Regions from separate parts of the Ectobacillus polymachus genome, predicted to be linked through region 3. Evidence: predicted binding sites of a transcription regulator. Region 3 holds the regulator's gene; each other region holds the start of a gene.

Region 1 (10,655 bases), on a different contig from region 3:
AAATCACTTGTTCTATATTGGATGGAAAGCTTTTACCTGTGGTTTCCATTCGTCATCAGGGAGAGTTTTTTGATTATACCTCCAAATATAATGATGCGGATACCATTGAAGAGGTGGTCCAGCTTCCTTCCGAAACACATAACCGCGTCTCTTGTGCTGCAATGACTTGCTATAAATCACTGAAATGTAGTGTTTATGCCCGAATCGACATGATGATTAAAAACGGTATCCCTTATGTGTTAGAAGTTAATTCATTACCTGGGATGACGAAAAATAGCCTGCTGCCAAAAAGCGCACAATCAGCGGGTATTCCTTATAATAAGCTACTTGACTTGATCATTGAAAATTCACTTAAAGTGAGGGGAAATGATGTATAGACCAATATGGGCTGAAATTAGCCTTAGCAATATTTCACATAATATTTGTGAATTTCGAAGAATAATACCTAACTCAACAAAAATAATGGCAACAGTAAAAGCGAATGGTTATGGACACGGTGCTGTCGAGGTTTCCAAAAAAGCGATTGATAGTGGAGTGGATTATTTAGCGGTGGCTAGTTTAGAAGAAGCCATTGAACTACGAAAATCAGATATTCAAGCACCTATACTTATACTTGGATACACACCTCCTTCAGCATCGAATCATGTTGTGCATTGGGATTTAACACAATCAATTTTTGATATGGAACATGCAGAATCTTTATCAAAGTCTGGGCAGGTCTTAGGAAAAAAGGCAAAGGTTCACGTCAAGGTCGATACAGGAATGGGACGATTGGGACTGCAAGCAGAAGAAGCAAGTGATTTTATCGATATCGTTTCAAAAATGGATGGGCTCTATCTAGAAGGAGTGTATTCACATTTTGCTACCGCAGATGAAGCCGACAAACGGTATGCAGAAACACAAAAGAGCCGATGGAAAAGGTTATTGGAAGAATTGGAGAAACGAAAAGTTTCTATTCCCCTATTTCATATTGCAAATAGTGCTGCAACAATAGAAATGCCAGATATGACCTACGATATAGTTCGTATCGGAATATCAATGTATGGTCTTTATCCATCTAAAGAGGTAAATAAGTCAAAAGTTAATCTAAAACAAGCAATGCAGTTAAAAACCAAAGTCATCCATATTCAGACACTCGAGAAAGGGTATGGTGTATCATATGGAGCAACTAAAATTGAAAGAGATAAAGCAGTTATTGCAACTATTCCGATTGGGTATGCAGATGGATATTCGAGACGCTTATCTGGAATGGCTTACGTTCTAATAAACGGACAAAAATCTCCTGTTTTCGGTAGGATATGTATGGATTTTTGTATGATTGATGTTACTGATATTAAGGGTGTAAATATTGGTGATGAGGTTGTAGTTTATGGAGGTCAAGGAAATCATTTGATATCATTAGATGAAGTGGCAAATATGTTAGAAACCATATCGTTTGAAGTTGCTTGTAACTTGGGTCAAAGAGTTCCTAGAATTTACAAATAACATAAGCTATAGGTAGCATTCATAATTATCTTAATTTTCGGCAATCGGGCGCAAGAATTGAACAACGATGGACTGTTTCAGCAGTCCATTTTTCTTGGCCTTTAATCCGTTAAATGGCAGGATAGTTGAAAAAGCTCGTTCGACGAAAAGGTCATCCTCGTATTTCAAGGATGCCCTTTTTTACTATACTATAGGGTATATCGTTAGAATTTAAAGTCTAGAATCATCTTACTGGTTTGACCTGTAAAATTATAATTATAGGACCCTTTCAAGCTTTCTAAGTCACCTGTAGCTTTGATGATTGTTGCTGGAGAATCTAGATTTCCTTTATCAAATATTCCTTGCTCTATAGCTGTAAATGTCCCCCGTTTGCCCTTATATGTTCCTTCGAAATGCAGAAATCCGGAAATTTTAGAAGTGGCCAAGTGACCATCATCTATATTAGAGTCTATATAATATAATAAATATTCAACAAAAGCTTTTCCTTTTAATTCACCTTCAATATCATATTCGACATGGGCAGTATTAATAGGGAATTCTTTTCTAGTATCATCTACTGGATTTTCATCCCATTTTCTTACTGTAAATGTTACCTCCATGCGTAATCTCCCTTCATTATCAGATAGTAATTCAACACTAGTATAACACCCAAAAAGTACCATTAATAATAGGATTGGAATATTTTTATTTATTTTTCTTTACTAACTTTGTGAAATGTTACACTTAAAGTAACGGGGGTTCTTATCTTCAATAAAGAAAAATAAATGATCTTCCTCAATCGGGCGCTTTCCAGTAATAAGGAATGTGCTTTTCAATTTTAGGGCCATTTTGTTGAAGAAGGATATCTCCAATTTTCAACGAATACACGGTAATAAATAAGCTTATCAAAGGTGGTGAGATAAATAGGAAAAAAATTCAATTTCTTTTTGGACAATAAAACGGAAAAATGTATAATTAACAGGCTTCGGAGCGTGGGTTGTGTTTTCGCAGAAGATGAGACTCAATTACTTATCAGAGAGGCACGAACTCCAGAGGACCTCAAGAAAATGGTGGAAATGCGAGCCAATGGTTTACCCCTTGAATATGTTGTTGGATACGCAAAGTTTTGTGGTTTGCGGATTGAAGTGGACCTAGGCGTTTTCGTACCTCGCCCACGTACCGAGTTTCTTGTTCACCAGGCAGAAGCCCTTTCATGTTCTGGTGATATCATCGTTGACCTATGTTGCGGGTCGGGTGCTGTGGGTGTAGCACTGGCGGCAGCTTTAGAACGAGTTAAATTGTATTCTGTTGACATTGACCCTGTAGCAGTACGATGCGCTAGCCGCAACGTAACGGATTTCGGTGGCCATGTTTTTGAAGGTGACTTGTATAACACTCTGCCCCACTCACTTAAAGGTAATGTGAACATCCTAGTTGCGAACGTACCTTACGTTCCTACCGAGGCAATCAAGCTGCTCCCACAGGAGGCTCGCCTACATGAACCGAAGTTGGCGCTTGACGGAGGAGAGGATGGACTTGACATTCAGCGAAGAGTAGCAGAGGAAGCATTTCTCTGGCTAGCACCGGGAGGACATCTTTTGATAGAGACGAGCGAAATGCAGGCACCTCAGACCTTTGAAATCTTTGCTAGTGCTGGGCTTACCACGAAAGTGGTTAGAGACGGGGAACTGGACGCTACTGTCATTATCGGATCGAATTCTGGTTATTAGAGTAAATAAGCACTTAGTCTTAATGATAAATGAAATGATAATTCTATCATCTGTACTGATAGCCATAAATCTTATATCCAATCTGCTAAAGACCTTAAATTAGACCATAAAAGAATAATGAGAGGGCATTATAATAATGGTATCTATCATATCAACCATAAAAATTCATTACATAGCAAATTAAAAATTCGGATGAATAGATTTAAAGGTGTGTCTACTAAATATTTGAGTAATTATAAGTGGCTTCAATGTTTTGATGATGATAAAGAAATAATTAGAACTAAAAATATGTTAATACATAGTACAATTCTAGTAACGAATTTAATATAAATGAAGGTGACTTATGGTTAATAATTCAAAAAAAGAAATTTTCTTATATTTAGGTATTGTATATGGAATAACATATTTAGTTTTTAGTATTTGCAAAATTGTTGGTATGGATTATAGAAATTTTGTAGCATATAGTATGTTGTTACCCACATTTGGAGCAATAATAACAACATTAATATTTAAAGAAAAGTTTAGTTATATACTAAATAATCTTAAAATTAATAAGTGGATTTTTGTTGGGATTATTATAATTATACTGATATATATACTCTGTAGTATTTTTCAAGTATTACTATATGGATTTGTATTTAAACAATTTAATTTAGTTAAAATTCCAAGTGTATTTGTTTTCTTGAAACAAATTATAATCGGTATTGTTTTAGGAGGATTAAGTGCGACATTTGAAGAAATTGGTTGGCGTGGTTTTTTGCAAAGTCGATTAATATTAAAAAATACTTTTATTAGTTATTTATTTATTGGGATATGTTGGTCAATATTTCATTTTCCTCAAATATTTACTGGTCTAATATATCCAGGTAATATAATAGAAGGCCTTATTATACACACTTGTATTTTGGTTTCGTTTAATATACTACTATGTTACATGAGAGAAAAATCATCATCGCTTATCTGCACTTCAATTACTCATGGATTATTTAATGTTCTAATTTTTACACAGGCAACAGATGTAATATCAAGAGGTAATCAGATAATAGAAGGTATTTTATGGGCAATTTTGTTCTTTACAATTGTAGTAATAGTATTTTTAAAAAATTATAAAAGAAAACTGATAGCAATTATTAATTCGTAATTTTCTAAATTAGTGTATTAACAGGTAGTTTAAATTCAAGTTGAGATTGGATTACCTGTTTTAGTGTGCATATATCAACAATTTAGTCTAACAGAGCCTTATGAAAAAAAGCTGGTCTTAGTTGGACCAGCTTTTTACGCATAATTATCCTAATTTAGTCGTTACAATAAATAATACAGAAACTACAAGTAATGCTGATACAAATAGCCCAGTTGTATATTTAGAAAGGTTAGAAGATGTTGCAGCAACTTCTTTGCTATCAAGGTTCTTCACAGCACGCTTACCTAGAATTGTTAAGGCAATAATTGATCCTAACACAATCAAACTACCAAAATCTTGCATATAACTTAACCAAAATGTTCCTTTTCCTTCTACTTCGGAAGTGAATCTCATGATGAGTCCAGTAATTAGTACAATTGATGCACTTGGATGTGTAATTACATTAAAGAAACGAAGAATTTTCTTTAGGGATTCATTCACACCAGATGTACGAACATCTTTTTTCAATATTAATAATATCCCAGCGACAACAATCATAGCGCCCAGCCAAATTGCTAAGCCAGTAAGATGCAAAAAGAGTAAAAAATTAAACAAAATAATACTCCCCCTATTTTTTGATTTTAAAAATATTTACATCCTCTTAAAAAGAAGACCTGATAAGAGGATTAGTATGACTACTCCAAACTATTCTAACACGTCTGTGTTGTAAATGCTCATCTGAGCTTTTACTCTCATCGTATTTCTACTTGCACTGCCAATGTATCACTTCCTCTTACTTATGTAGTAAAAATACAGTATCATCTAGTGGTAATAATTATACTTTTACCATACAATAAGAAATCATAATTAGTCAAATAATGACTATTCTAATATTGAATAAAGAAGGGTTGACTTCAATCTAATCTATTTTTTAAAATAAAGGGAATGGAATATAAAGGAGTTTTGAACATGGAAGAACGTGCACTTATATTATTAGGAATTTTAATGGCACAAAGTCAGCATGGCTATCAAATAAATGAGTTTATAGAGAAAAATTTAAGTAATATGACAGATATGAAGAAAGCAACAGCTTACAATATGCTTGAAAAATTAAGTACATTAGGTCATGTAGATGTTCATATCGAGCAGGAAGGAAATCGGCCTCCTAGAAAAGTGTATAGTGTAAATGAAAGTGGAACGAAATATTTTCTTGAACTTCTTCGGAAAAATTTAGAAAGTGAAGGAAAAACGAATGATCCAACAGATATAGGTCTTATGTTTATAGATTATTTGCCGTTACATGAGGCAATAGCTTGCTTGGAAACGCGTCTTAGTAAGCTTAACAAACGTATATCTTATCAAGAGCAAGTACCTAGCCATGGCAGTGGCAGCGGTGTAGATCTAGCGGTTGAACGGAATCTTGTCCTGCTACGAGCTGAATGTAGTTGGCTTACTAGCATCATACATCGCTTTCGTAGAAAATAGAGATCATTAAAAATTATAATATTTGATGGAGTTTCATAATAAGAGGATGTACCTTGACACTCCTTTTTATCTAAAAATATAATGACTAGTGTAGGAATAGATTGAGAGTTATGAAGAGGATACTTGTAAGCATAGGTATTTAGGAGATGAAACTTTCACAGTTCCATTATCTAGTAGAAATAATAGGGGGTGAATACAATGGCAAATACGAAGAAAAAAAGAAAGGCATCATCTTCTTCTAAGTGGTTTTTTTGGATCATTGGCATAATAAGTGTATTACTAGTAGGTGGCCTAATTGTTTTAGGAAATACTTCTATTTCTTCTAAACAAGTAGCGAAAATTGATTACAGTGGACAACCATACATAGGAAAAGATACAGCACCAGTCCAAATTGTTGAGTTTGGAGATTATAAATGTCCCGTGTGCAAAACGTTCAATGAAACCATTGTTCCGCAAATCACGAAAGAATTTGTAGATACGGGTAAGGCAAAGCTTTATTTTATGAACTATGCTTTTATTAGTGTAGATTCTACACGTGCAGCTCTATTTTCTGAAACAGTTTATGAAGAGTTGGGAAATTCTACATTCTGGCGTTTTCATGATCTTTTATATAAGAAGCAACCAGAAGATCCGAAATACGAAAAAATGGATTATTTCACTGAAGCATTTTTAACGGATACATTAAAAGAGGTTGCAAGCAGCGACGATGTAAATAAAGTTGTACAAGCCTTTAGTCAGAATAAGGCACAAGCTGCTTTGGATAAGGATATGTCCTATGTAAGTAAACTGCAAATAAGTGGTACACCATCACTTTTTATTAATGGTAAAAAGTTTGAAGGACAAACGTTTGATGATTTGAGAAAGATGATTGATGATGCAGCGAAGGGGAGTAAATAATGAGTAAATCATTTGTCCTTTCGTGGCTAGCCGCCATTATCGCGATGCTCGGAAGCCTATTCTTCAGTGAAGTCATGCATTTCATACCGTGTACACTATGCTGGTATCAACGTATTCTCATGTATCCGCTCACTTTATTAATTGGTATTGCCCTGTATCATAATGATTACACGGTTTATAAATATGTTCTTCCGATGTCTATACTTGGTATGCTTCTCTCTGGTTTTCACTACGCAGAGCAGCATATTCCATCACTTCAACATTTTAAAATATGTACAAGCGGTATTCCGTGCTCTGGGAAGTATATAGAATGGTTCGGATTTATTACAATCCCACTCTTAGCATTTATAGCATTTACCATAATAACTGTATGTATGTTTTATATTCGAAAGCAAGCTTTAGATGGTGAAGAATAATTATTATGTCGGAAAGCCAAGATTATATGAATATGAAAAAAGGACCTACTTGGTCCTTTTTTTATATTGGTTGTACATGCTTGGTTAGTGGCTACCTTATGGTGAGAGAAAAAGAAACCATCTATTAAGGAAAGATTCACTTTAACAGTTTAGTTTTATACGAGAGACGAGGGATTACGATGGAATATACAGAAGCAAAACTAAATCAAATAGAACATACATCCAATCGAAAGCTTCTTATCACGGGACTTATTATCGCAATGCTGTTTGCAGCACTAGATGGAACGATCGTCGGAACTGCAATGCCGCGAATTGTAGGTGAGCTTGGTGGTCTAAGCTTAATGACGTGGCTTACGACAGCATATATGCTTACTTCAACTACTGTTGTACCAATTGCCGGGAAATTAGCTGATATGCTTGGACGCCGTGTGGTATACGTAACAGGATTATTGTTATTTATTGGCGGCTCAGCGTTATGCGGTACTGCACAAAGTATGAATCAGCTTATTTGGTTCCGTGCTCTTCAAGGGATTGGAGGAGGCATTATGATGCCGATGGCCATGATTATAATCGGGGACCTGTTCTCAGGTAAAGAGCGTGCAAAATGGCAAGGTGTCTTTGGTGCTTTGTATGGTATATCCTCAGTTATAGGTCCGCAAATTGGCGGTTAGATTGTCGATGGAAGTAGCTGGAGATGGGTATTTTATATAAATTTACCTGTTGGAATTGTAGCAACAATTTTAATTGCTATGGGATTGAAAAGTAATAAAACGAAAGGACCAATTGTTTTGACATTTCAGGAATGTTCACTATGATTGTAGGTGTAGTTAGCTTACTACTAGCATTAACATTTGGTGGAGTAGACTATGCGTGGTCATCATGGCAAATTATTTCTCTATTTGTGATTGCGGTTATTTCGTTGATTTCATTTGGATTCATTGAGAAAAGAGCGAAGGAACCTATTCTTCCCATTCATTTATTTAAAAATCGTACATTTACAACGTTGAGTGGAATTGGATTTTTCATGAGTGTAGGTATGTTCGGAGCGATTACGTTCGTACCGTTATTTATGCAAGGGATTGTTGGAGTCAGTGCAACGTCATCGGGTACCATTATGACACCGATGATGATTGCACTTGTTATAGCAAGTATTATAGGCGGGCAGCTCGTTCAAAAGATTGGAGTAAAGCCTCAAATTATTATGGGTATGATCATAATGGCAACTGGTTTTGGATTATTATTAACTTTAAGTCAAAACACTACGCAGCATAGTGCTATGCTTAATATGATGGTAATTGGATTAGGAATAGGCTTCGTTATGCCAACGATTACGCTTGCCTTACAAGAAAGCTTTTCAAAAGAAGAGCTAGGTGTTGTAACCTCTTCGAGTCAATTTTTCCGACAAATTGGTGGAACATTCGGTATGACCATATTGGGTACTATTATGAATCAACGTTCGGGTCAATTGCTTACAGATAATCTGTTACCGAAATTACAAGCTATCCCACATGGAGCAAATACAATGGTAGAACAATTTAAGTCGATGATATTGACAAATCCAAGCTCCTTGTATTCTGCCTTATTTGATCCTAAGACCCTTGCAAATATGCCTGCTTCGATGAAAGAGATGCTGGTACCAACTTTAAAGGATTCGTTAATGAATTCTTTACATACCGTTTTTCTGTGTGCAGTTTTTATCGTTCTCGTGGGAGCAGTTCTTGCGTTATTTCTTACTAATATTAAACTTTCTAACCGAAAAGCGAAAAAACGTGCTTCATAAGTTTTGTAACGAGCAGCCTTCCAGGGCCGCTCGTTATTTTTTATCTTTGTATTCCAGTAATTCTGATACGGTCACAAATTCGTATCCCTTCTGTATGAGTGAAGGGAGGATAATTTTTAGCGCGCGAATGGTCTGTGATTTATTGTAAAGCCCGTCGTGCATAAGTACGATATCCCCATTTCGTGCATTCTTCAAAACATGATTCGCTATCGCGTTTACACCAGGTGAAGACCAGTCCCTCGTATCTTGATGCCATGACCATAATATGGTTTTGTATCCTTCTTGCTTTGTAAGATCTAGTAATTCCTCGCTCATATAGCCACCTGGAGGTCGAAAGAGAAGAGCTGAATTAGGCTTCCATTTCTCAATATATGTTTGTGTCTCTAAAATTTCTTGTTTCATATGTTCGATGGAACTTCTGGTCGAATAACAATGTGTCATGGTATGATTTCCGATTTCATGTCCTTCTGCTACAATTCGATCCATTATTTCTGGATTTTCTTTCATACGATTGCCTACAACAAAAAAAGTAGCATGTACATGATACTGTTTTAAAATATTTAATATTTGAGGAGTAAAAATCGGATTCGGACCATCGTCAAAAGTGAGTGCAATTACCTTATGAGAAGTAGGTACTTCCCACACAATATCTCCTTGCGATTCTACTTCTGATCGTTTGATTTTCTTAGCCTCGACATGCATAGGAGTAAGCACGAAACAAATGATGAGTGCTGATAGAAGATAGACACGAATAGCAACCACCTCTTTTCCTTACCTTAATATTTGAGGAAAATCAAAAAATATACAGGAATGAACGATAACATATTATGTAAATATTAGTTAGGAAAAAGGATAGGATTGAAAGTTTCTCTGGTGAAAAAAAGTTATAATATCGCTACTTATGTATCGGAAAACAACATTGTTTGCATAGACCCACACGATATTGGTTTGGTAAGCTAATAAAAGTATTACAATATATATAAGGGCATTTTGAACAAAAGGAATTAGAGAGGAGTCTTGATGTATGTCGCGTACATCGCCTTTACTTGTCGCTTGGATAAGTGTTTTTAGTAATGTGTTATTAACTATTTTAAAATTAATGGTAGGAACTATATTTCAAAGTCAGGTATTAATTGCAGATGGTATCCACAGTGCAGCGGATGTTGCTGCCTCTATCGCATCCTTAGGATCCATGAAAATTGCAATGCAGCCGGCTGACGAAGACCATCCCTATGGTCATGGGAAAGCAGAAGTTATTTCATCGGCAATTGTTGCCGTTATTTTAGCGCTTGCAGCTATATTTATCGCCTATGAATCCATAACATCTTTGTTCGAACCAGCTGTTAAGCCTCATATCGTAGCGTTTGTTGCAGCAGTCGTTTCCCTTGTTTGGAAAGAAATCTTATACATATATACATTTCAAGTTGGAAAACGAGTAAATAGCAAAGGATTGTTAGCAACAGCTTATGATCATCTTGCTGATGTGTATGCTTCCTTAGCTGCTTCTATCGGTATCGGAATTGCACTGCTAAATGAAATAATCCATATTCCTTATGGCGCATATGGAGATCCGATAGCAGGAAGTATCGTATCGATTTTTGTACTTCGTCTCGCCATGCAGATGGGAAAAGAATCGATTGATACGTTAATGGAAGGAAGTATGACATTAGAAAAAGTACAATTGTATCGTAAAATCATTGAACAGAATCCACATGTGATGCGGATTGATCGATTACGTGCAAGAGAATTGGGCCACTATGTAT
Region 2 (10,655 bases), on a different contig from region 3:
TTCACTGTGTATCAAAAGGTATCGAAAACAATGAATCAAATTCATCAATCACTTGATCGAGAGCATTCACCTGAGCGTACTCAGGATGTGAGTGCAAAGGCCAAAAAACCAATCTCGATTCTTTTACTCGGTATTGATCCGGTTGGAGTAGATGAATTGGGCACTAAAACGGAAACGTATGGTCGTTCTGATACGATTATGCTTTTGACATTAAATCCAAATACAAAATCGATGAAGACACTTAGTATTCCACGTGATACGTACGGAGAAATTGTCGGAAAGAATGAGAACGATAATATTAACCGTGCTTATGCATTTGGGAATATTAATATGGCTGTGAACACAATTGAAAAGTATATAAATGTACCGATTGATTACTATGTCACGGTAGATACAAGTTCAGTGAAGGATATTGTCAATATTCTTGGTGGGATTGATGTAAATAACAACCATGACTTTTCGGTTGACGGAACTCATTTTCCGGAGGGAGTAGTTCATTTAACGGGAGAGACAGCAGAAGCGTACCTTCGAGATCGTGAAAATGATCCGAATGGCGACTTCGGCCGGCAAGAAAGAGTTCGGAGCGTAGTGAATGCTACCATCAAAAAGGGAGCAGACATTCAGACACTTCCTAACCTAGAACCGATCCTAACAGCTGTTGGAAAAGATGTAAAAACAAATCTTAGCCAAGATGATATGATTTCGATGATTCAAAACTATAAAGATTGCCGAAACAACAATGAAGAGCTGCAAATGCTTGGTGGTGAGGGCTTCTTCACGGGTACGATGTGGCATTATCGTGTGAAGGACGATACAAAAAAAGAAATTACGAATAAATTGCGACAAAACCTTGAGATTCCACAACAATAATAGCTTTATGCATAGGTGGAAGGAAGATCAGCTTTTAAGACGAGCTGATCTTTTTTACTAGTTATTACCAAAAATCCCCTCCTATATTAAAGGTAGATAAATTACAATTTACTAGAATCCCCTTTAATTTTTTCAATTTTCGAATTAATATAAAGGTAACCCGTAAAAAGGAGAGATATTCATTGAATGCATTAATATTCCAACAACCACCTACTCTTGAGAATAATAGAGTTAAGCTTGTTCCTATGCAGCAAGAACATGCACCTTTACTTTATAAAATTTGTAACCATGATCTATGGACACATATGCTTGGCAATATCGAAAAGGAAGAGGATATGGAAAAGTGGGTTGCGAACGCATTGCGAGGGCGTCAAGCGAAGACCTCACTGCCATTTGTGGTAATGTTAAAGGAATCAAAACAGGTGATTGGGACGACGCGAGTCTATGATATGAGTAACAAAATGAAATCCTGTGAAATTGGGTATACATGGTATGCTATGCCTTATCAAAGAACGTACGTTAATTCTGACTGCAAATACTTATTACTACAATATTGTTTTGAGCAACTAGAATACATACGAGTACAATTTAAAACAGATGAATGGAATATTCGCTCGCAAAAAGCCATTGAACGATTAGGCGCGGTTAAGGAAGGAATTATCCGTAACGAAAGAATCCATATTAATGGGTATATTCGCAACGCGGTGCTATATTCGATCACGAATCAAGATTGGATGGAAGTAAAACAGAAATTTCTTAAACGTGAAAAAGAATACACGAAGACGCAGAATCAGGCTTAATGGTGTATGTATTCATAGTTAAGAACCCTCCATGGTGAGGGTTCTTTTCCTTTTCCTTTAGAAGTAGGAGTCTTCACGTCTAAAGTGATAAAATAAAGTGAAACTTCCCTCGGTGGGGGTTTTTTCTCATCCCCCACCGAGGGTTAGCCCGCCCAATACGGACTTTTACGGGCAGTTGTCCACCACTTAGCCTTTTCAGTTTTCTCTAAGCCTTGAAGTGGGGGCTTACTGCCCGTTAAAGCGGGATAAACCGTGCATACCTTTTCTTTTCTTTGTAGTTCGTAGATTGTACAAATGGATTTCACTTGTTTTTCGTTTTTATGCGATATAGTGAAAGTAGTATGCACGGGAGAGGAGAATTGACTCTATGAATATATTGCTAGCAGAAGATGATCTACAACTCGGTGAACTAGTTGCCCATATGCTGAAGAAAAAGGGCGGTTATCATGTAGATTGGGTAACAAGGGGTGACGATGCCTACGATTATGCGATTGCCTCGCACTATGATGTGCTGATTCTAGATTGGATGATGCCCGGCGAAGATGGAGTGAATCTATGCCGTCATTTGCGTAAAGAGGGGCTTAAAGGTGCCATTTTAATATTAACTGCTAAGGATGCTTTGCAGGACCGTATACAGGGGCTAGATTCGGGTGCAGATGATTATTTAGTGAAGCCCTTTGAAATAGACGAATTACTTGCACGGCTACGCGCGTTATCACGGCGAAATTATGCTCCGATTCAGGAAGAAATCGTCCGAATTCATGATTTAACATTAAATCGAACGAGCCATACGGTATTTCAAGGGAATGAAGAGGTACTGCTTACGCCGCGAGAATTTCAATTATTGGATCTGTTAGTTCAAAATCAGGGACAAGTGCTGCCAAGAGAGATTATACTTGATCGAATATGGGGCTATGATGCAGATGTATCGGTAAAAACGATCGATGCGACGGTGAAGCTGCTGCGAAAGAAGCTAAACATACCGCGAAATCAAGGATGGATTCAAAGCATAAGGGGGGTAGGCTACAAACTTGAATCATAATCATCGTGTACAAAGACCAAAACGCTTTGTAAAGGATGTGTTTAAGCGAACCCAAACGAGATTAACGCTTTCATACAGCCTTTTACTTATGATGTTTCTCGTACTATTTATTTGTATTGTCTATGGACTTCTTTACGTTATAATGATGTACAATCAAAAGCAAGAGATCCAATCCCTAGCAAACCAGCAAGCAAGTGTGATTCAAGATGTTCTTATGAATCCAGCACAAGATTCTTCGTCTATGATAACGTTTGGACAAAATCAATATTTTTACTATGTAGTGGACCAGCAAGGAAAGCTCATATTAGGTGACGAAACGATTCATTCGCTGCATGATGATTTTTTGAAAACGTTACAGGGCTGGAATCCACAGCAAAGCAAACTTCGAAATGTGTCAATGGAAGTACGTTCCCACCATATGATGCATGGTGAGGATGGACAGCAAGTAAATGTTCTCATACTTGCACAGCCTGTTATGAATGGAAAAGATCAGATTGGGACTCTGTATGTAGGAGAAAATATCTCTTCCGTATACCGGATATTTAAAATACTGCTTATCATTTTAATTGGACTTGCGGTCGTGTTTTTTGGTGTAGCTTTATACTTTAGTCGTTATATGTCCAAGCGCGCACTGATTCCGATTCGCGAATCATATATAAGACAGCGTGAGTTTGTAGGGAATGCCTCACATGAATTGCGCACACCGCTAAGCATCTTGCTATCTTCTCTTGATACATTGGAAATGGAACAAGATGAACATACGAGTGATTTTGCAAGGAAGGTTCAGCGGAATATGAAAGAGGAAGTAAAGCGGATGACAAAGCTCGTCAGTGACTTACTAACGCTTGCTCGCTCTGACTCGAATGAACAGGAGATAGTAAAAACACGATTTGATTTTCATTCGTCTGCAGCAAAGGTGCTGGAAACATTCGAACCGATGGCTGCTTCGAAGCAAATTAAGGTATCTTTCCATGCGGATGACTCCTTACAGGTGTATGGGAACGAAGATCGGCTCACACAGCTTATCTATATATTAGTAGACAATGCGATAAAATACACTCCGGATCAAGGATCGATTACGGTTACGTTACAAATTGAAAATGATAAGAAGCACAGTCTCTGTATGACCGTGCAGGATACAGGAATTGGCATAAAACAGGAGGATTACAGCCGTATCTTTGAAAGGTTCTACCGAACTGATAAATCTAGATCGAAGGAAGTCGGCGGCTACGGTCTTGGTCTATCCATCGCCAAATGGATTGTAGACGCCCATCACGGTACGATTCAAGTAGCAAGTGAAGAAACAGGAAGTACATTTACCGTACGAATACCTAATGTGTAGGAGGATGTTCCATGTGGAGCATCCTCTTTCTTTTTCTCATTATTAATAAATTGTTCTTTACTTACACTCTTAATATGTAATAATGAAAAGGGTGTTGGAAATTATTATATAATAATGGATACAAATGGATGTACTGTATTCATGAAAATCATGTATATAGTAAAGTCAGGTGAAATATTGTAAGCGAACGGAACAATTTAATAGGGGGGATGTAAGGATGAAGAGTGAGTCAACTTCAAATAGTTCGATAGGGGAATTAATTCGTAACAAAGTAGCACGTACAATATTACTATCCGCTATTTTTCTGCAAATAGGTATTTGGGTGCGTAATTATTCTATATTATTGTATGTAATGGAGAGGACAAATGGAAATCCGGTAGCAGTTTCTCTTATTTCATTGGCTGAATTTGCACCTATCTTTTTATTTTCGTTTATTGGAGGGACGTTTGCTGATCGATGGCGTCCGAAACGCACAATGGTTTGGTGTGACTTTCTTAGCGCTATTTCTATTTTTGTTGTTTTACTTACTCTTGTATTCGGCAGTTGGAAAGCCATTTTCTTTGCGACCCTTGTTTCATCCGTATTGTCACAATTTTCTCAGCCATCTGGCATGAAATTATTTAAGTTACATGTATCAGAAGAGCTTATTCCAATAGGAATGTCTATGTATCAGACGATCTTTGCCTTATTTATGATATTAGGACCTATTATAGGGACATTTGTGTATCAGCAATATGGAATCGATGCTGCTATTGGTATTATGGGTGTTGCTTTTTTAATATCAGCTGCTGTGCTTCTGATGTTACCTCCAGACTACGACAGTGTACAAGAAGAAAAAACTACGCTTTGGCAGGAAATGAAGGATGGATTTGGGTATGTTCTTAAAAATAGGTCCTTGACCCTGCTTGGGGGTGGCTTTGCTGCGGCGGGATTAGCATTGGGGTTAACACAGCCACTCACCGTATTTCTTGTTACAGAACGACTTGGTTTAGCAAAGGAACATCTACAATGGTTGATGGCGGCGAATGGAGCTGCCATGATTGTTGGTGGAGGAATTGTTATGACAACAGCAAAGAAATATGCCCCGCAGCATCTACTCATGATTGGGATGGTTGTTAGTAGCGCTGGCTTTTTATTGATGGGGTTATCTACGGAGTTATGGCTTACGCTTGCAGCAGAATTTTTGTCTGGACTTGCTATGCCTTGTATTCAAATAGGAATAAACACAATGATTATGCAAAATACGGAGGCAGAATTTATTGGACGCGTCAACGGGATTTTAACCCCAATCTTTATGGGGGCAGTGGTTATTACGATGAGTGTAGCTGGAGTGTTGAAGGAATCATTCTCACTTGTAGCAATCTACTCAGTAGCAGCGATTCTTTTCCTTGTTGGGGTTATGATTACATTACCATTAAAACAGTCGGTAAGTAATCAGGAAAATTTGGAGAAACTTAAGATATAGTCAACTATATACATAGAGAAATGGTTAAACATACTATGATCAGAAGAGGATACTATGTCCAATATTGGATATATATCCTCTTCTTTTCTTAAATATTCATATTTTTGCCATAACTTTGTGTGCAAATTTTTACAACCTGAAATAGTGTGACCAGCATCACACTGAATCACGGAAAGGTTCTGTATCCTAAAAACAAACAAAGCAGAAAGGTGAGGATAAAATGTTCTGTTATCAATGTGAGCAAACTCCATCCGGCGGTTGTCATGTAATTGGTGTTTGTGGGAAAGATGAAACAATTGCAAGTTTACAAGACACGATTATTTTTGCTTTAAAAGGGATTGCAGCCTATCGTACTCACGCAAACCAGCTGGGGTACACAGATTCATTCGTGGATACCACGACTCATGAAGCACTGTATATGACACTTACAAATTCAAACTTTAACCTACAAGAACACATCGATATGGCGATGAAGGTGGGGCAATCAGCGGTGCGTGTTATGGAATTGCTTGATGAAGCTCACACGAAGCGTCTAGGAATCCCTCAGCCGATTCGCGTAAGCCAAAATAAAATTGAAGGCAAATGCATTGTCGTAACGGGTCACAATCTTTTTGCTTTAGAAGAATTATTAAAGCAAACGGAAGGAAAAGGTATTAATATCTATACCCATTCCGAAATGCTTCCAGCACATGGCTATCCGGCGTTGAAAAAATATCCACACTTGAAAGGAAATATTGGAAAGGCTTGGTATGATCAACGCCGCCTTTTTGAAAACTTCCCTGGGGCCATTTTAGCGACTACCAACTGTGTAATGCCAATAAAAGGTACCTATGCTGATCGTATGTTCAGCTATGAGGTAGCTGGTTTGGAAAATGTCCAAAAAATTATGAATGATGATTTTTCACCATTAATCGAAAGAGCATTAGAACTTCCCGAGGCCAATATGGATTCGGATGAAACCCTGTTAACCGGATTTCACCATGAAACAGTACTTGGTTTAGCACCGGAAGTCATTGCTGCAGTAAAAGAAGGGAAAATAAAAAGGTTTTTCGTCATTGCCGGATGTGATGCACCTGGTAAAGGTGGAGACTACTACCGAGAGCTTGCAACATCCCTTCCACCGGAGACTGTCATACTAACAACATCCTGCGGAAAATTCCGTTTTAATGATGTTGATTATGGTACTGTACCTGGAACGAATATTCCACGTTATATCGATTTAGGTCAATGCAATAACTCTGGCTCAACTGTTAAAATTGCCAAAGCGCTTGCAGATGCTTTTGAATGTGAAATAAATGAACTTCCAGTCAGCATTGTTCTTTCATGGTTCGAACAAAAAGCGGTTGCTATTCTTTTAGGTCTATTCAGTCTCGGCATTCAAGATATTCGAATCGGACCAAAGCCGCCTGAATTTATTTCTGAGGGCGTTTTGAAGGTTCTCCAAGACACTTTTGATTTGAAATTAATTGGTACCGCCCAAGAGGATATGAAGGAAATGCTTCAACTCTAACAAATTCTAGACAAAATACAGTAACGAAAAAGGGAAAGACCGAGCGATTGCTCGGTCTTTCTTATGTATAGGACGAGTTATTAACCGTGAACAAAGCTTTCGCTCTATTCGTTTTCTTCTAAAAAATTTTTATAAAACTTTTTCTTATGATTCTATTTTTTCACCATATTTTCTTTTTTCTTATCTACAATAGGTCTCGTAAGCAAGACAACCTAAGTAAGAGGAGGTGAGAGCATGAAAAAGAAGAAAAGATTTAAATGGCTCATACTTGTACCAATCATGGCTATCATGCTATTCACAGGGTTTCAAGTTGCGGAACATATAGTAGGTCATCGATATGCAAATTATAATATGCATTCCATGATGAGTAGCCAAGGCCAAGGCCTATATCAACAATCTCCATTCCAAGGTGGCAATCAGCTTGTCATTATTGAAGGCAATGGTAATTACCATAATGGTATGATGTACCAAAATGGCATGATGGAGCATAGAGGTTATGGTCATCATGAACGAGAATTTGTTGGTCTCTCTATCCTTGAGTTCTTCCTAGCATTAGGAGCTATTCTTACTGGTTGGTTGTTATGGAGAGGCGCTAAGCAAGGTCCTAGAAAGTGGATTGGCTTAACCTTAATGGGTCTAGGTGCATTGTCTACTTTTCCAATCCTTCTTATTGCAGCAGCTATTTACTGGATCCTTAAGAAAGTTAAACATGATGATAACGATTTTGTAAAAGGTGAATATACTCCTGTTCAAACTGTGAAGCATACAGATTTCTTAGACGAATGGGAACGAAAGATTAATGAGGAGGAAAAATAAAAATGGGACTATTTAGAAGAGTGAAAGATCTTGTTACTGCAGATGCTCATGATGTTATTGATAAATTAGAAAATCCGGTAGTGATGTTAAAGCAATATATGCGTGAGGTAGAAGATCAAATTGGAAAAGCACAGCATGCGTTAGCAGATCAATTATTTACGGAAAAGAAATATGAAACGCTTGTAGAAGAAGCAGAAGTAATGGTTGCAAAGCGAGTTCGTCAAGCTCAATTAGCAGTAGATCGAAATGAGGATCAAATTGCACAATTAGCATTACAAGAAAAGATTACGCAAGAGAAAAAACTGACAATGTATAAACAGCAATTAGAAGCAACGAAAAAGCAAACAGAGCTTCTTTATGAGCAAATTGCAAAAATGCAAGAAACATATAAGGAATTACAATATAAAAAGCTTGTATTGATTTCTAGAGCAAATGCAGCCAAGGTGTTAAAGGCAGGACAAAATACACTTGCATCCTTTCAAACCGAACATACATTAAAAGGCTTTGCTAGAATGGAGGAATACATTCAAAAGTTAGAAGCAGAGGCTGCGGCAAGCCAATACTTCCAACAAACCTATACACAATCTAAGATGCCAGCAGTCGATAATGAGTTGGCAGAAGAAGTACAAAAAGAACTTGAAAAGTTAAAAGCGTCTAAATAAAAAAACTGTCCTTTTTGAAAGAAAACAAATCCCAACGTCACGAATCCACAATTTATATAAAAGAAAGGCAAACTCCCACGGGTTTGCCTTTTTGTATAGAGAGATTTACTATATATACATATCTTATACATACATTAGGGAGACAGATTACATGAAACGATTAGCATCCGATAAAAAATTTTTCTTATATTCAACTATTGTATTACTTGTATTTACATATATATTTGCACAATTTGCCTCCGAATTAGTTGAAAAAGATCTGTATACTTTCGATCTTACCATTATTGGCTGGATCCAATCTTTTATTTCTCCGCGCATTACAATCATTATGAAAGGCTTTACCTTTATGGGATCTGGGGTAACGATTGGCACGATCCTTACTTTGATCCTTATTTTCTTGATTTGGAAGAAAAAGATATGGGAATCCGTATTTCTATTTTTAGCTGCTGCAGGGGGACTCGGCTTTAATGTATTGCTAAAATGGATCTTTCAAAGACAGCGTCCTACCATTCATCCTATCATCCATGAAACAGGATATAGTTTTCCGAGTGGGCATTCCATGGGTTCCTTTGTTTTCTATGGCATGATTGCCTACCTTCTCTATCGCCATAGTAAAGGAAGGGTTCAGAAGGTATGTAGCATCGTGTCTATGGGTCTTCTTATTTTACTTATTGGGATTAGTCGTATTTATCTCGGAGTACATTATCCAAGTGATGTGCTAGCTGGCTTTGCAGCAGGAGGGGCTTGGCTAATGATTTGTATTATGGCCTTGTCTGCCTTGATTGGGTGGAAAGAAAAAGATGGAGTAAGCTGATTTCACTCCATCTGAATAGGTGACGCTAAAAATAAGTGGGATGAATCGCTGTAAAAAACATATGTTCCTATGATATACTATTATTGTAAGTGGATTTTTCCCATTTATGTAATGCTTAATGATTTATGTAACATATTATCAGATAGATGATTCTTAGAAAAACAGTGAATAATTCAAGTAAATAAAGGGGGAGAATAATGGTAAAAAAACTTAATACAGATAGAGATGCAGCTCCACTTTATCTTCAAATTAAATCAGAATTAAAACGGAAAATTGAAGAAGGTGATTGGAATCCCGGAGATAAAATACCATCTGAACTGGAACTTTGTGAATTATATAATGTTAGTCGAATTACTGTGAGAGAGGCAATTAATGAGTTAGTCTGGGAGGATTATCTTATTAGACAGCGTCCAAAAGGAACATTCGTTCTTGATTATCAGCAAAAAGGATCCGATAAAGATTACTATACTTATGTGAAAAGCTTCACTTATGAAATGAATGAGTCCGGAAAAAAAGTCACGACTTTTCATGCGGAAGTGCAAAAAATAAAAGCAGATCAATTTTTAGCAAAACAATTAAATATTAAACCAGATGATGAAGTGCTTGAACTAAAACGTGTAAGAGGATTGACAAATAAAACACCAGTTTTCTTTAAAACATATTTCGCATATAAACCTAATTTTTCTCTTCAATCAAATAAATATTATGGTTCTTTATATGAATTATTAAAAGAAAACGGCATTATTTTAGCAAAAGTAAAGGAATATTTAGAAGCAGTTAAACCTAATGAGGAAGTGCAAAAATGGTTAAATGCGTCTGAAGATACACCTATTTTAAAAAGAGTAAGAAATGCTAAAAATCAAAAAGGCGATTTTGTAGAATATACAGAATGTTATTATATTGGTGAAAGTTATCGTTATTATATTGATTTAATCTTAAATTAAAAAGCAATTGCTATTGTCATAACAATATGATAATATGAACTCAGAAGTTAAATGTTATAACATTATGATAATACTTATTATAAAATTTATTGTTATAACATTATGACTTTATTTTAAATGAGTAGGTGAATCAACATGTCGAACTATGATAAATTTCCGGAGGTTAGGATTATAGGGGAAGAAAATAGTGCATGGCAAGGATATAAGAACATACAAAATGAGATTTCTAAAGCAATAAATGGTATCCAAAACGGGAAAGTAGTGCTTATGGTTGATTGTTATCCGGGAGTACGATATCAAGAAATCTTAGAAGGTCTTATTTTACCACTTCGGCCCGATCTCATTATTCATTCAGATGATCTTGCTTTTTCAGGAGAAAAAATAACCGAG
Region 3 (10,655 bases):
TGCCAAACTTCACGTTCTAATCCAGCATTTTTAATTTCCTCGCGAAGAATAGCATCAGATTCTCTTACGATTTCAAGCTTTTCTTCTGTTACCTCGCCTAATACGCGAATCCCAAGACCAGGGCCCGGGAATGGCTGACGCCATACGATTTCATCCGGAATCCCTAGTTCAGTTCCTAGAGCGCGAACCTCGTCTTTAAATAGTGTATTTAGCGGTTCAATAAGCTGGAATGACATGTCCTCAGGAAGACCGCCAACATTATGATGAGACTTGATCGTTTGCGCCGTTAGCGTTCCGCTCTCAATAATGTCTGTATATAATGTTCCTTGCGCTAAGTAATCAATACCTTCAAGCTTTGTCGCTTCATCATCAAATACATAAATAAACTCGTTACCAATAATTTTACGTTTTTTCTCAGGGTCGCTAACTCCTGCTAATTTACTCATAAAGCGCTCTTGTGCATCCACTTTAATAACATTCATGTGGAAGCCATCGCGGAATGTTTTCATAACGCTCTCCGCTTCGCCTTTACGAAGAAGACCGTGATCTACGAAAATACAAGTCAATTGGTCACCGATTGCTTGATGAATAAGTACAGCTACAACAGAAGAATCTACGCCGCCACTAAGTGCACATAATACCTTTTTGTTGCCAACCGTTTCACGAATTTTTGCTGATTCCATTTCAATGAAGTTTTCCATGTTCCAGCCTTCTGAACAGTTACAAACACCAAAGACGAAATTTCTTATAATGTCGTTTCCATATTCAGAATGACGTACCTCTGGATGGAATTGTACTCCGTAGAACTTGCGGGAAGCGTCGCTCATTGCCGCAATCGGACAAGATTCACTCGTAGCATCTACCACGAAGCCCTCAGGCTCTTTTGTTACAAGATCCCCGTGGCTCATCCAAACAACTTGTTCGTTTGGCAGTTCTGCATACAATTTTGAATCGTTTTCTACCTTTAGTACAGCTTTCCCATATTCACGAGTATCTGCTCGTTCAACCGTTCCACCTAAGTGCTGCGTCATTAACTGCATACCGTAGCAAATCCCGAAAATCGGTAATCCCAATTCAAAAATGGCAGGATCGCAGTGGAATGCCTTATCACCATATACACTATTCGGGCCACCAGAAAAGATAATCCCCTTCGGATTCATCGCCTTAATTTGCTCAGCAGTAAGGGTATGCGGGTGAAGCTCACTATATACACCAAATTCACGAATACGGCGTGCAATCAACTGATTATATTGACTACCAAAGTCTAGAACAATAATAAAGTCATGTTTCTTCAAAGTTCTCACCCCAACATTATAGTTAATACGATAGTTTCTCCGTATTCTTTCATGTAATATACAAGAAAGTATAAGAAAAAAGCTAGAATTCAGACCTCAATAGAAAAAGGCAGAATTCTAGCTCTTGAACTACCGTTCCTTCAAGCAGAATCGCTGCCTTCATAGTCAGGTTATATTACGGTAACCCGGTAGAAACTCTCAATCCATATTATTGAGTATATATGAAGGTACATATATTTACTTATCGATTCTAACAACGAAATTACGAAGTGGTCAAGAGCCATCCCACAATATTCGACAGAAATTATCACCTATTCCTTAACATTTCGTTTGAAAATAGAAAATAATGTTTATATTTATTAGGTTTTTTCCAAATTATCAGGAGACAAATGGAAAGTGAATCAGTAATCATAATTAAAATTGTATCCTACGTATTGACAGACAAAAACAAAAAGCATAGAATTTATCTTGAATTAAAGATATTATAAAAAAAAGAATAAAACCCTAGAAGAAATACAAGTATAATCTTAGCTTGTCTACTATTTTTGTTAAATATCTTTAATTTAAGATTTTTTATTTGAAGATAAATAACATTGTCTGTTAGGGGGAATTAACAATGAAAAGTAAAGTGTATTCACCAGATCAACAAGGAATAGGTGCATTTGATGGTGGAAAAATAACCGAACAAAAGCCGATTGCATTTCCACATGAGTATTCCGAAGTTAAACGTGTAGGTCCTTTATTTTACTGGTCTTGGGCTCATGCTGAAAAAGCAGGATTTATTCCCTTGCATCCTCACCAGGCATTTGAAATTGTAACCTATGTACTACAGGGTAAATCCGAACACGGTGATTCATTGGGTACGAATAGTGTTATTGGACCTGGGGGAGCACAAGTAATGCAAACTGGTTCAGGTGTATATCATAAAGAAGGATTTGTCGGACCCAATATGGAGGGTTTTCAAATATGGTTTGAACCATATATAAATGAAGCGATTAAAAGAGAACCTACGTATAATCAATATAAAGAGAAAGAATTTCCCGTTTTCATGCAAAATGACATTCAAGTTAAGACCATTATTGGGGAAGGCTCACCTATCCATTTAGAAGCTAATGCGCAAATGTGGGATGTTACAGTACAACCAGGAAGAGTTTATACACACTCAATCCCTTCTGGCTACTCATTAGCCACCCTAGCTATTCGAGGTAATGGTATATGGAAAAATGAAAAAGAGGAAAACGAGTCTGCAATATTTCAACATAAAGACTTTATTGTATTAGAAGCCGACTCTAAAACAGATGTGACATTAATTGCAAATAAAGATGAAGAATTACGTATAGTTATTATTCAAGTACCTACACAAGTAGACTATCCACTTTATAAAAAATAAATCGTATTATTATCTAGAACAAGAAGGGTCCCAAAAGCCTAAGCTTTAGGGGCACCCTTTTGTTTTTATGCATAAAAAAAGAGCGTTTCAGGCGGAATAAATTTTACTTTTCCTTCCCCCCTCCTCCTCATAAAGATCCGTCTAGTGGTCTTAATAATCATCTACCTTGGATACACTATCTATAAGTTCCCCTAAAGCATTTCATAATGTTGGCGCTCATAGATGCATCTTCTAGATAGATCAATAACTGATTAACAAATATCTGTATTTCTATATTGTGATAAAATGTATATATGAATTGAATGGGGGGATAAACCATGAACAGAAATAAGTTAGTTGTTGTAGGGGTAGGACATGTTGGCTCTTATGTTCTAGCAGATGCCATGAAATTAGGACTTTTTGCGGAAATAGCTATCATTGATAGAAATAAGGATGTTGCTTATGGCGAAGCTCTTGACCAAGAACATGCAACTGCTCTTACATATATGTCAAATACAACGGTACATGCTGGAGATTATTCCGAATGTGCGAATGCAGATGTGATTATCTGTGCAGCTGGTCCTAGCATTATAAAAAGTGATGAAGATGCGATGCCGGACAGGGCAAAATTAGCTGTTGTCAATGCAGAGATAATTCGTGAAGTTATGACTGGAATTACTAAATATACGAAAGATGCCATTATTATTTTCATAACAAATCCGTTAGATACCATGGTGTACATAGCAGAAAATGAATTCGGCTATCCGAAGGGGCGCATTTTCGGAACCGGAACGATGCTTGATTCTGCACGTCTTCGTAAAACAATTGCTGCTAATTATGACATCGATCCTAAAAGTGTAACAGGTTATATGATGGGCGAACATGGTCTTACTTCTTTCCCAGTATTAAGCCGCTTAAATGTGCAAGGGTTTGGTGAAAAAGAACTAGACCGAGTTTTTCAAGGAAAAGAACCATTGAGTCGGGACGGTATCAAAAAACAAGTTGTAAAGGCTGCCTATGATGTGTTAAATGGGAAAGAGTGGACAAATGCAGGTGTTGCCCAAGCTGCTATTACACTAGCAAAGGCAATTATGCTGGATGAACGCAGTGTTTATCCGGTGTCCACAACATTACACGGACAATATGGATATGATGGAGATGTTGCATTAAGTATGCCTTGTGTCATCGGGATAAATGGCGTAGAAAAACAATTAGAAATTGCTCTTGATTCCCAAGAACTTGAATGGCTGCATCAATCAGCTGAGTATATTAAAGAAACGATGAAAGTTGCAAAGACAGGTAGAAATCATAATTCTTAAATTCTAGGTTAATGTTTACAACTTACATTTCTTTTTAGACGAACAGGTTTGGTACTGTTCGTCTTTTATTTAACTTCTTTCATCATAAATGTTTATCTCCACGTAACGCAAGAAATGAAAAAAGAAGCTTCCCACAAGTTTGCTCAACTTATGAGAAGCCTCCGTTAAAATCCTCGATGTTAGCATTTCACTCAAAAAACCTTTTATATCAAGGCTTTGAGGGCATTATTACATCATGCCGCCCATTCCACCCATGCCGCCCATTCCGGACATGTCAGGCATTCCAGCGCCAGCTGGTTCTGGCTTGTCAGCAACTACAGCTTCAGTTGTTAAGAACATTGCTGCAACAGATGCTGCGTTTTGAAGAGCGGAACGAGTAACCTTAGTAGGATCCACGATACCAGCTTCTAACATGTTAACCCATTCGCCAGTAGCAGCATTAAAGCCTCTGCCTACTGCTTCGTTTTTCAAGTGTTCAACGACTACAGAGCCTTCTAGGCCAGCGTTAATAGCGATTTGACGTACTGGTTCTTCTAATGCACGAAGAACGATGTTTACGCCTGTTGCTTCGTCGCCAGCTGCATCGATAGAAGCTACTTTACCATAGATATTCATTAATGCAGTACCACCACCGGCTACAATACCTTCTTCCACTGCAGCACGAGTAGAGTTTAATGCATCTTCAATGCGAAGTTTGCGTTCTTTTAATTCTGTTTCAGTAGCAGCACCTACTTTAATTACTGCTACGCCGCCAGCTAATTTTGCAAGGCGTTCTTGTAATTTTTCACGGTCGAATTCAGAAGTTGTTTCTTCTAATTGAGCGCGAATTTGGCCGATACGAGCATTGATTTGATCAGAGCTTCCTGCACCTTCTACGATTGTTGTGTTTTCTTTTGTTACCACAATTTTCGCAGCTTTACCTAGAGATTCAACAGTTGCAGATTTCAAGTCGCGTCCTAGTTCTTCTGTGATTACTTCGCCGCCAGTTAAAATAGCGATATCTTCTAGCATTGCTTTACGACGATCGCCAAAGCCAGGAGCCTTAACAGCAACAACATTGAATGTACCACGAAGTTTGTTTACAACAAGTGTAGCTAATGCTTCGCCTTCTACATCTTCAGCGATGATTAATAGAGGACGACCTTGTTGTACTACTTGTTCAAGAACAGGAAGAATTTCTTGAATGTTAGATACCTTTTTATCTGTAATAAGGATGTACGCATTGTCAAGAACAGCTTCCATTTTATCAGAATCTGTAATCATGTAAGGAGATGCATAACCGCGATCGAATTGCATACCTTCCACTACATCAAGCTCAGTTGTAAAGCCTTTAGATTCTTCAAGTGTGATAACGCCGTCGTTTCCTACGCGTTCCATAGCTTCGGCAATCAATTCACCTACTTCTGCATCAGCAGAAGAAATAGCTGCTACTTGTGCGATAGAAGCTTTGCCTTCGATTGGTTTAGAGATTACTTTTAATTCTTCAATTGCAGTTGCAACTGCTTTTTCAATCCCTTTGCGAATGCCCATAGGGTTTGCGCCAGCTGTAACGTTCTTTAAGCCTTCACGAATCATCGCTTGTGCAAGAACTGTTGCAGTTGTTGTTCCGTCACCAGCTACATCGTTTGTTTTGCTAGCAACTTCAGCAACAAGCTTAGCACCCATGTTTTCGAATGCATCTTCTAATTCGATTTCCTTTGCAATTGTCACACCGTCGTTTGTAATTAGAGGAGAACCGAATTTCTTTTCTAATACAACGTTACGACCTTTTGGTCCAAGCGTAACTTTCACTGCATTTGTAAGAGTATCTACTCCGCGAAGCATTGCACGACGTGCGTCTTCACTAAACTTAAGATCTTTTGCCATTTTTACGTACCTCCCTATTTTTTCGAAAATAAGATGTATAAATTAACCGATAATAGCTAAAATGTCACTTTCACGTAAAATTAAGTATTCTGCACCTTCGTATTTTACTTCTGTACCACTGTATTTTGAGAAGATAATACGATCACCTACAGCTACTTCCAAAGCTACACGCTCACCATTGTCAAGCACTCGACCTGATCCAACTGCTTTAACCTTGCCTTCTGATGGCTTTTCTTTTGCAGAGTCTGGTAATACGATACCACTAGCAGTTTTTTCTTCTGCTTCAACAAGTTCAATTACTACGCGATCACCTAATGGCTTTAGCATGAAAAATAACCTCCTCAATTCATATGTAAATTTTATTGTTAGCACTCAGTGCATTCGAGTGCTAACACACCTTTTATAATAATGAATCTCTTTTTCTTTTGCAAGTATAAAACCTTAAATTTTCTAAAATTTTTGGTACATACTTCCATTCATTTAAGCCTACACTGAAACAGTATTACCACTTCTACTGAAAACATTCTTTTCGTCATTCTTTTAACGTATTTCCGAAATTCATCCCCATCTTCAAGCGCATGACGGGCAAGAGCCCAGTGATAAGGTGGGATGAATTTCGGTTAGGCATAGCCTAACTAATTTGTAAGAACTGCCAATTGTTCGTATGGTGGATACGTTTCACATCTGACATCTTCACTTGCTTATAAGATTTAGAAGGATTTTGTATATATTGTCCATGTATATCTTGTACGTATCCCATTTTTCCTGTAAATCCTGTTACAAATCCTACTTGTCCAAATATCTTTACTTTATCCCCTAAATAGATTCCATCTATATAGGGTGTATTTTTCTTGTTCCGTTTTGCGCTTGTATTCTTTGTTTTTCTCCCTTTTCTAGCGGTTGCTTCATGCAGGGAGCGTTTTTTCTTTCTAAACTGCTTGATGCGAAATTCACGACTTTGATCATATTCTTGTAGTTGTTTCGGATTTGTTATCGCAATGGCATCATTTGCATGTGTTTTGGCTAATCCAAGTTCTTTTCTCTTTGGTGTGGTGTAACTGCCATACGTCATGTCACAATCTAAACGATTCATGATTTGGAGGCGCAATATATTCATAAAGGCAGTCTCTTTATAATGTTTTGGTTTCTTGAAACTGTGTTTGATTTTTCCTTGATGAAATTTTTGATGACATTCATCATGCACGGTTACAAGATTATCTGCCCTATTCGAACCACCTATACACCGTTCCATGATATGATGCGTATGCAAAATACCACCTTTTTTCTTACAAATTTGACAAGTGTAATGGTCTCTTGCGAATACATAATATCTCGTATTCCAAAAGCCAAAAGTATCCCCTTGTTGGTATTCTGTTCCTTGTATATCGGGATTTTTTAGCTTTTGTGCATCAAACTTTCCCACTTCAACAATCACTTTTGGGGAAGGTAACAGTGATTTGAATGTTTCAATCCAATGAATTTGGTTATCCACTCTGCTTTGAATCGATGGTGGTAACCATCCTTCTTTCTTTTTCCGATTGAGAAAACGTGCTTTGCGATATCTTGTTTTTCGTTGTCTTCTACTTCTGCGTAATGTAGCTCTTAGTGTGAGATTTTCTTTGACATCCTGACGTAGCTCAATGGTTCCTTTTGTTAGTACTTTGTCTTCCGTGGTAATCGCAATGCCGATATGCTTTGCGCCGCTGTCCACGCCGATTGTGACAGGTTGCACCGTTTCACCTGTCGCAGATAGCAGTTGAATGGTAAATGGTGTGTACTTCACAATGTTTGCTTTTCCTTGTTTGAGAAGAAGCCGCGCCTTGCGATGACTGCAAGGCATGAGCGGTTCTCCCCTTACATTCTTGACAAATACACGCATGTTTTGTCCCTCCTAAGAGTTTGTTTCCCTTCGCCAATGTTTGTAGGTGTTAGCAACTTCTCCTGCAAGAAGGCATGTGGTTGACCGTTCCTTCCCAATCAGAACTGTTACAGGGCCACCATAGAGCCAAGAACTAGGGAATCATTCTTGGGTATGCAACCTACGAACGGAGCCCACGAAAGACTGAGGCTAGACAACTAGGACTTTTTCAAGCCCCCACTTCAAAACGCGATAGCGTTTAAGTGGTGGATAGTTGACAATTGTATGATACAATAAAGTGAAACTCCCATTGTTTCGAGCACCCAATTAGTTCTTTTCTCTTTAAAACGTGAATTTCCTTTTTTATTAACGTAAATTTATACGGAAACGGAGAAAGTAAAATTGAATCAAAAGTATTGGTGGATTATTATTACATATATTGTTATGCAGATTTCCAGTTTACTTGGCATTCCTCTTTTATTAAGGACTGGATGGTATCATACATATAGCAGAAGTGTGCAAATTGAGATGGCTTCTGCGCATTGGGCGATTATCAGCTTTGTTACAGCTCTTATCATCATCCTGCTATTACTTCGACACGATGATGATCCGCTTGCCCGCAATAAGATGGGAATCGGTTACACAATCCTATGGATGTTTGCAGGTATTTTCCTTGCTCTATTTGCACAAACCATTGCAGCAAATATCGAAATGCGAATATTTGGCATTAATCCTGGTTCAGAAAATACACAGCGGCTCGTAGATATTGCCAAGGTTAGCCCTTTGTTCATTCTCGTTACATCCATTTTCGGACCGATTATGGAAGAAATCGTATTTCGAAAAATTTTATTTGGTTCCCTTTATAAGCACTTTCATTTTTTTGTGGCTGCCATTATCAGCTCACTCATATTTGCAACGGTTCATTTCGACTTTAGCCACCTATTGGTTTATACATCCATGGGTTTCGTATTTTCCTTTTTATACATACACACGAGACGAATTATTGTTCCTATCTTCGCCCATGTTATGATGAATACCATTGTTATTCTTATCAACATTGGACTACACGATTACTTAGATAAAATGATGAAGCAGGCCGAAACCTTGCACACAATTATTGGAGGCTTTTGAGATGCTTAGAAATTCTAATATATTTATGGCGATAATCTACCTTCTGTTCGGCGGCATTTTTACCTATTTAGCGATAACAAGCGTAGAAACGACAATATGGAATGTATACACACTATTACTAATCATTATGGCTACCTTTGATTTTGGTCTTGCCATTCGCCTAATTTTTCTAAAGTGGCAGGCGACGAGAAATCCGAAGCAAAAAAAGTAAAGACTCTTACAAAAAATGGACCGCTATGCGGTCCATTTTATATTTCCTTATTATTATGTAAAACTTATTATTTCGGATAATGCTTTAGAAAATAAACGAGCGTCTGAAGTTCAACGGATAAATCAATATGATGAATGCGAATATGATCCTGTACGTTGATGCGGGCAGGTGTAAAATTTAGAATTCCTTCTATGCTCGTTTTTGATAATCGATCAGCAACAGACTGTGCAACCGTTGCAGGTACCGTTAAAATGGCTACTTTAACATCCTCTGTCATTCTTTGTTCTAGGTCATCTAAATGATAGACAGGCACTTCTCCAATAATGGTTCCAACTTTCTTCTCATCTACGTCAAAAGCCATTGCAATTTTCGTGTTATTATTTTTCAAGAAATTGTAATTTAAGAAAGCGGTTCCTAAATTTCCAACTCCAATTAACGCTACTTGAGTTAAATCATCTTGGTCAAGTGTTTGGCTGAAAAATGATAATAGATAGTTTACATTGTAACCGTACCCTTTTTTACCTAATGCACCGAAGTAAGAAAAATCTCTGCGAATCGTAGCAGAATCAACTTTTACCGCTTCGCTAAGCTCGGCTGAGGAAACCCGTTGCTTTCCTGAGAGCGATAGGTTTTTAATAAAACGATAATACAAAGGCAGTCGTTTCGCAGTTGCCTGCGGAATTTTAGGCTGATCCATCATATCCCCCTCTCTCCTATTTTTGTTTATCATGCTGTGACGGCTATATAAGGCATGTGAACGTATAATAATGGTTGGCTTCACATCTAATAGGAAAACCTCCAACCTAGAAAAATTCACCTTTTACACACAGAATATAAGTTGAAAGTTTATTGGTGTAAAGCTTTCCTTGTATAATAGAGATAGATTCTCCTAAATAAACTATACAACATTTTACATGATGTTGAAAAACATTAGTTTTTTATAATTATATAGTAGACAAACTAATTTGAGGTGAAACACATTGATTTTATTACAAGTAAATGGATTGACGAAGCTTTTTGGAGCGGATGTCATTTTATCCAATATAAAATTAGAAGTCCAAACACGCGATCGTGTTGCACTTGTTGGACGTAACGGAGCCGGAAAATCAACGTTACTAAAAATTATTGCAGGGGAAATGTCTTATGAAGCAGGGGAGATTATTAAGCCTAAAGACGTATCCATTGGTTATCTAGCACAAAATACGGGCTTAGAAACTTCCTTAACAATTGGTGAAGAGATGCTCACAGTCTTTCGCAAGCTACAAGACATGGAGAACGAGCTGCGCAAGATGGAACAGGAAATGGGCAAGGAAGAGATATTTACCAATCCGGAACAGTATGAAAAGCTTCTAGGAGAATATGATCGTCTTCAGCAGCTCTTTAGCGATCTAGGTGGATATCAATATGAAGCAGATATTCGTTCTGTACTCACTGGCTTAGGATTTCCTGTAGAAACACATACCATGCAAATTTCTATGCTAAGCGGCGGCCAGAAAACACGACTCGCATTAGGAAAACTGTTACTAACCAAACCTGATCTACTGATTCTAGATGAACCTACGAACCATCTAGACATTGAAACCCTTACATGGCTAGAACAATATTT

What was found. Region 3 encodes Rex, which represses fermentation and respiration genes when NADH is low (regulators of the CRP and FNR family bind a similar motif). Its sites were predicted from a motif close to TTGTGAAATATTTCACAA; they were not measured.
Region 1: ACM5BR_RS08920 (DUF3224 domain-containing protein) is a predicted target of Rex. The motif match lies at 2,193-2,210, and genes of this name have one in related genera.
Region 2: hcp (hydroxylamine reductase) is a predicted target of Rex. The motif match lies at 5,637-5,654, and genes of this name have one in related genera.

What each region holds. Positions count from the first base shown of each region.
Region 1 covers NZ_JBLREB010000001.1:1,721,107-1,731,761, reverse strand. The annotation lists gene ACM5BR_RS08930 (D-alanine--D-alanine ligase) at 1-377, shown strand, start outside; gene alr (alanine racemase) at 370-1,485, shown strand; gene ACM5BR_RS08920 (DUF3224 domain-containing protein) at 1,689-2,084, opposite strand; gene ACM5BR_RS08915 (putative protein N(5)-glutamine methyltransferase) at 2,412-3,194, shown strand; partial or broken gene ACM5BR_RS08910 (IS1595 family transposase) at 3,231-3,524, shown strand; gene ACM5BR_RS08905 (CPBP family intramembrane glutamic endopeptidase) at 3,538-4,335, shown strand; gene ACM5BR_RS08900 (hypothetical protein) at 4,480-4,929, opposite strand; gene ACM5BR_RS08895 (PadR family transcriptional regulator) at 5,284-5,799, shown strand; gene ACM5BR_RS08890 (DsbA family protein) at 5,998-6,696, shown strand; gene ACM5BR_RS08885 (disulfide oxidoreductase) at 6,696-7,112, shown strand; partial or broken gene ACM5BR_RS08880 (MDR family MFS transporter) at 7,292-8,892, shown strand; gene ACM5BR_RS08875 (polysaccharide deacetylase family protein) at 8,926-9,594, opposite strand; gene ACM5BR_RS08870 (cation diffusion facilitator family transporter) at 9,917-10,655, shown strand, end outside.
Region 2 covers NZ_JBLREB010000001.1:262,502-273,156, forward strand. The annotation lists gene ACM5BR_RS01230 (LCP family glycopolymer transferase) at 1-870, shown strand, start outside; gene ACM5BR_RS01235 (GNAT family N-acetyltransferase) at 1,053-1,670, shown strand; gene ACM5BR_RS01240 (response regulator transcription factor) at 2,038-2,712, shown strand; gene ACM5BR_RS01245 (sensor histidine kinase) at 2,702-4,054, shown strand; gene ACM5BR_RS01250 (MFS transporter) at 4,272-5,519, shown strand; gene hcp (hydroxylamine reductase) at 5,740-7,029, shown strand; gene ACM5BR_RS01260 (hypothetical protein) at 7,264-7,845, shown strand; gene ACM5BR_RS01265 (PspA/IM30 family protein) at 7,848-8,507, shown strand; gene ACM5BR_RS01270 (phosphatase PAP2 family protein) at 8,659-9,321, shown strand; gene ACM5BR_RS01275 (GntR family transcriptional regulator) at 9,519-10,265, shown strand; gene ACM5BR_RS01280 (class I mannose-6-phosphate isomerase) at 10,401-10,655, shown strand, end outside.
Region 3 covers NZ_JBLREB010000010.1:16,837-27,491, forward strand. The annotation lists gene guaA (glutamine-hydrolyzing GMP synthase) at 1-1,295, opposite strand, end outside; purine riboswitch at 1,438-1,540, opposite strand; gene ACM5BR_RS18395 (pirin family protein) at 1,912-2,685, shown strand; gene ACM5BR_RS18400 (L-lactate dehydrogenase) at 3,003-3,983, shown strand; gene groL (chaperonin GroEL) at 4,212-5,849, opposite strand; gene groES (co-chaperone GroES) at 5,892-6,176, opposite strand; gene iscB (RNA-guided endonuclease IscB) at 6,481-7,728, opposite strand; gene ACM5BR_RS18420 (CPBP family intramembrane glutamic endopeptidase) at 8,110-8,838, shown strand; gene ACM5BR_RS18425 (YdiK family protein) at 8,840-9,049, shown strand; gene ACM5BR_RS18430 (redox-sensing transcriptional repressor Rex) at 9,117-9,746, opposite strand; gene ACM5BR_RS18435 (ABC-F family ATP-binding cassette domain-containing protein) at 10,030-10,655, shown strand, end outside.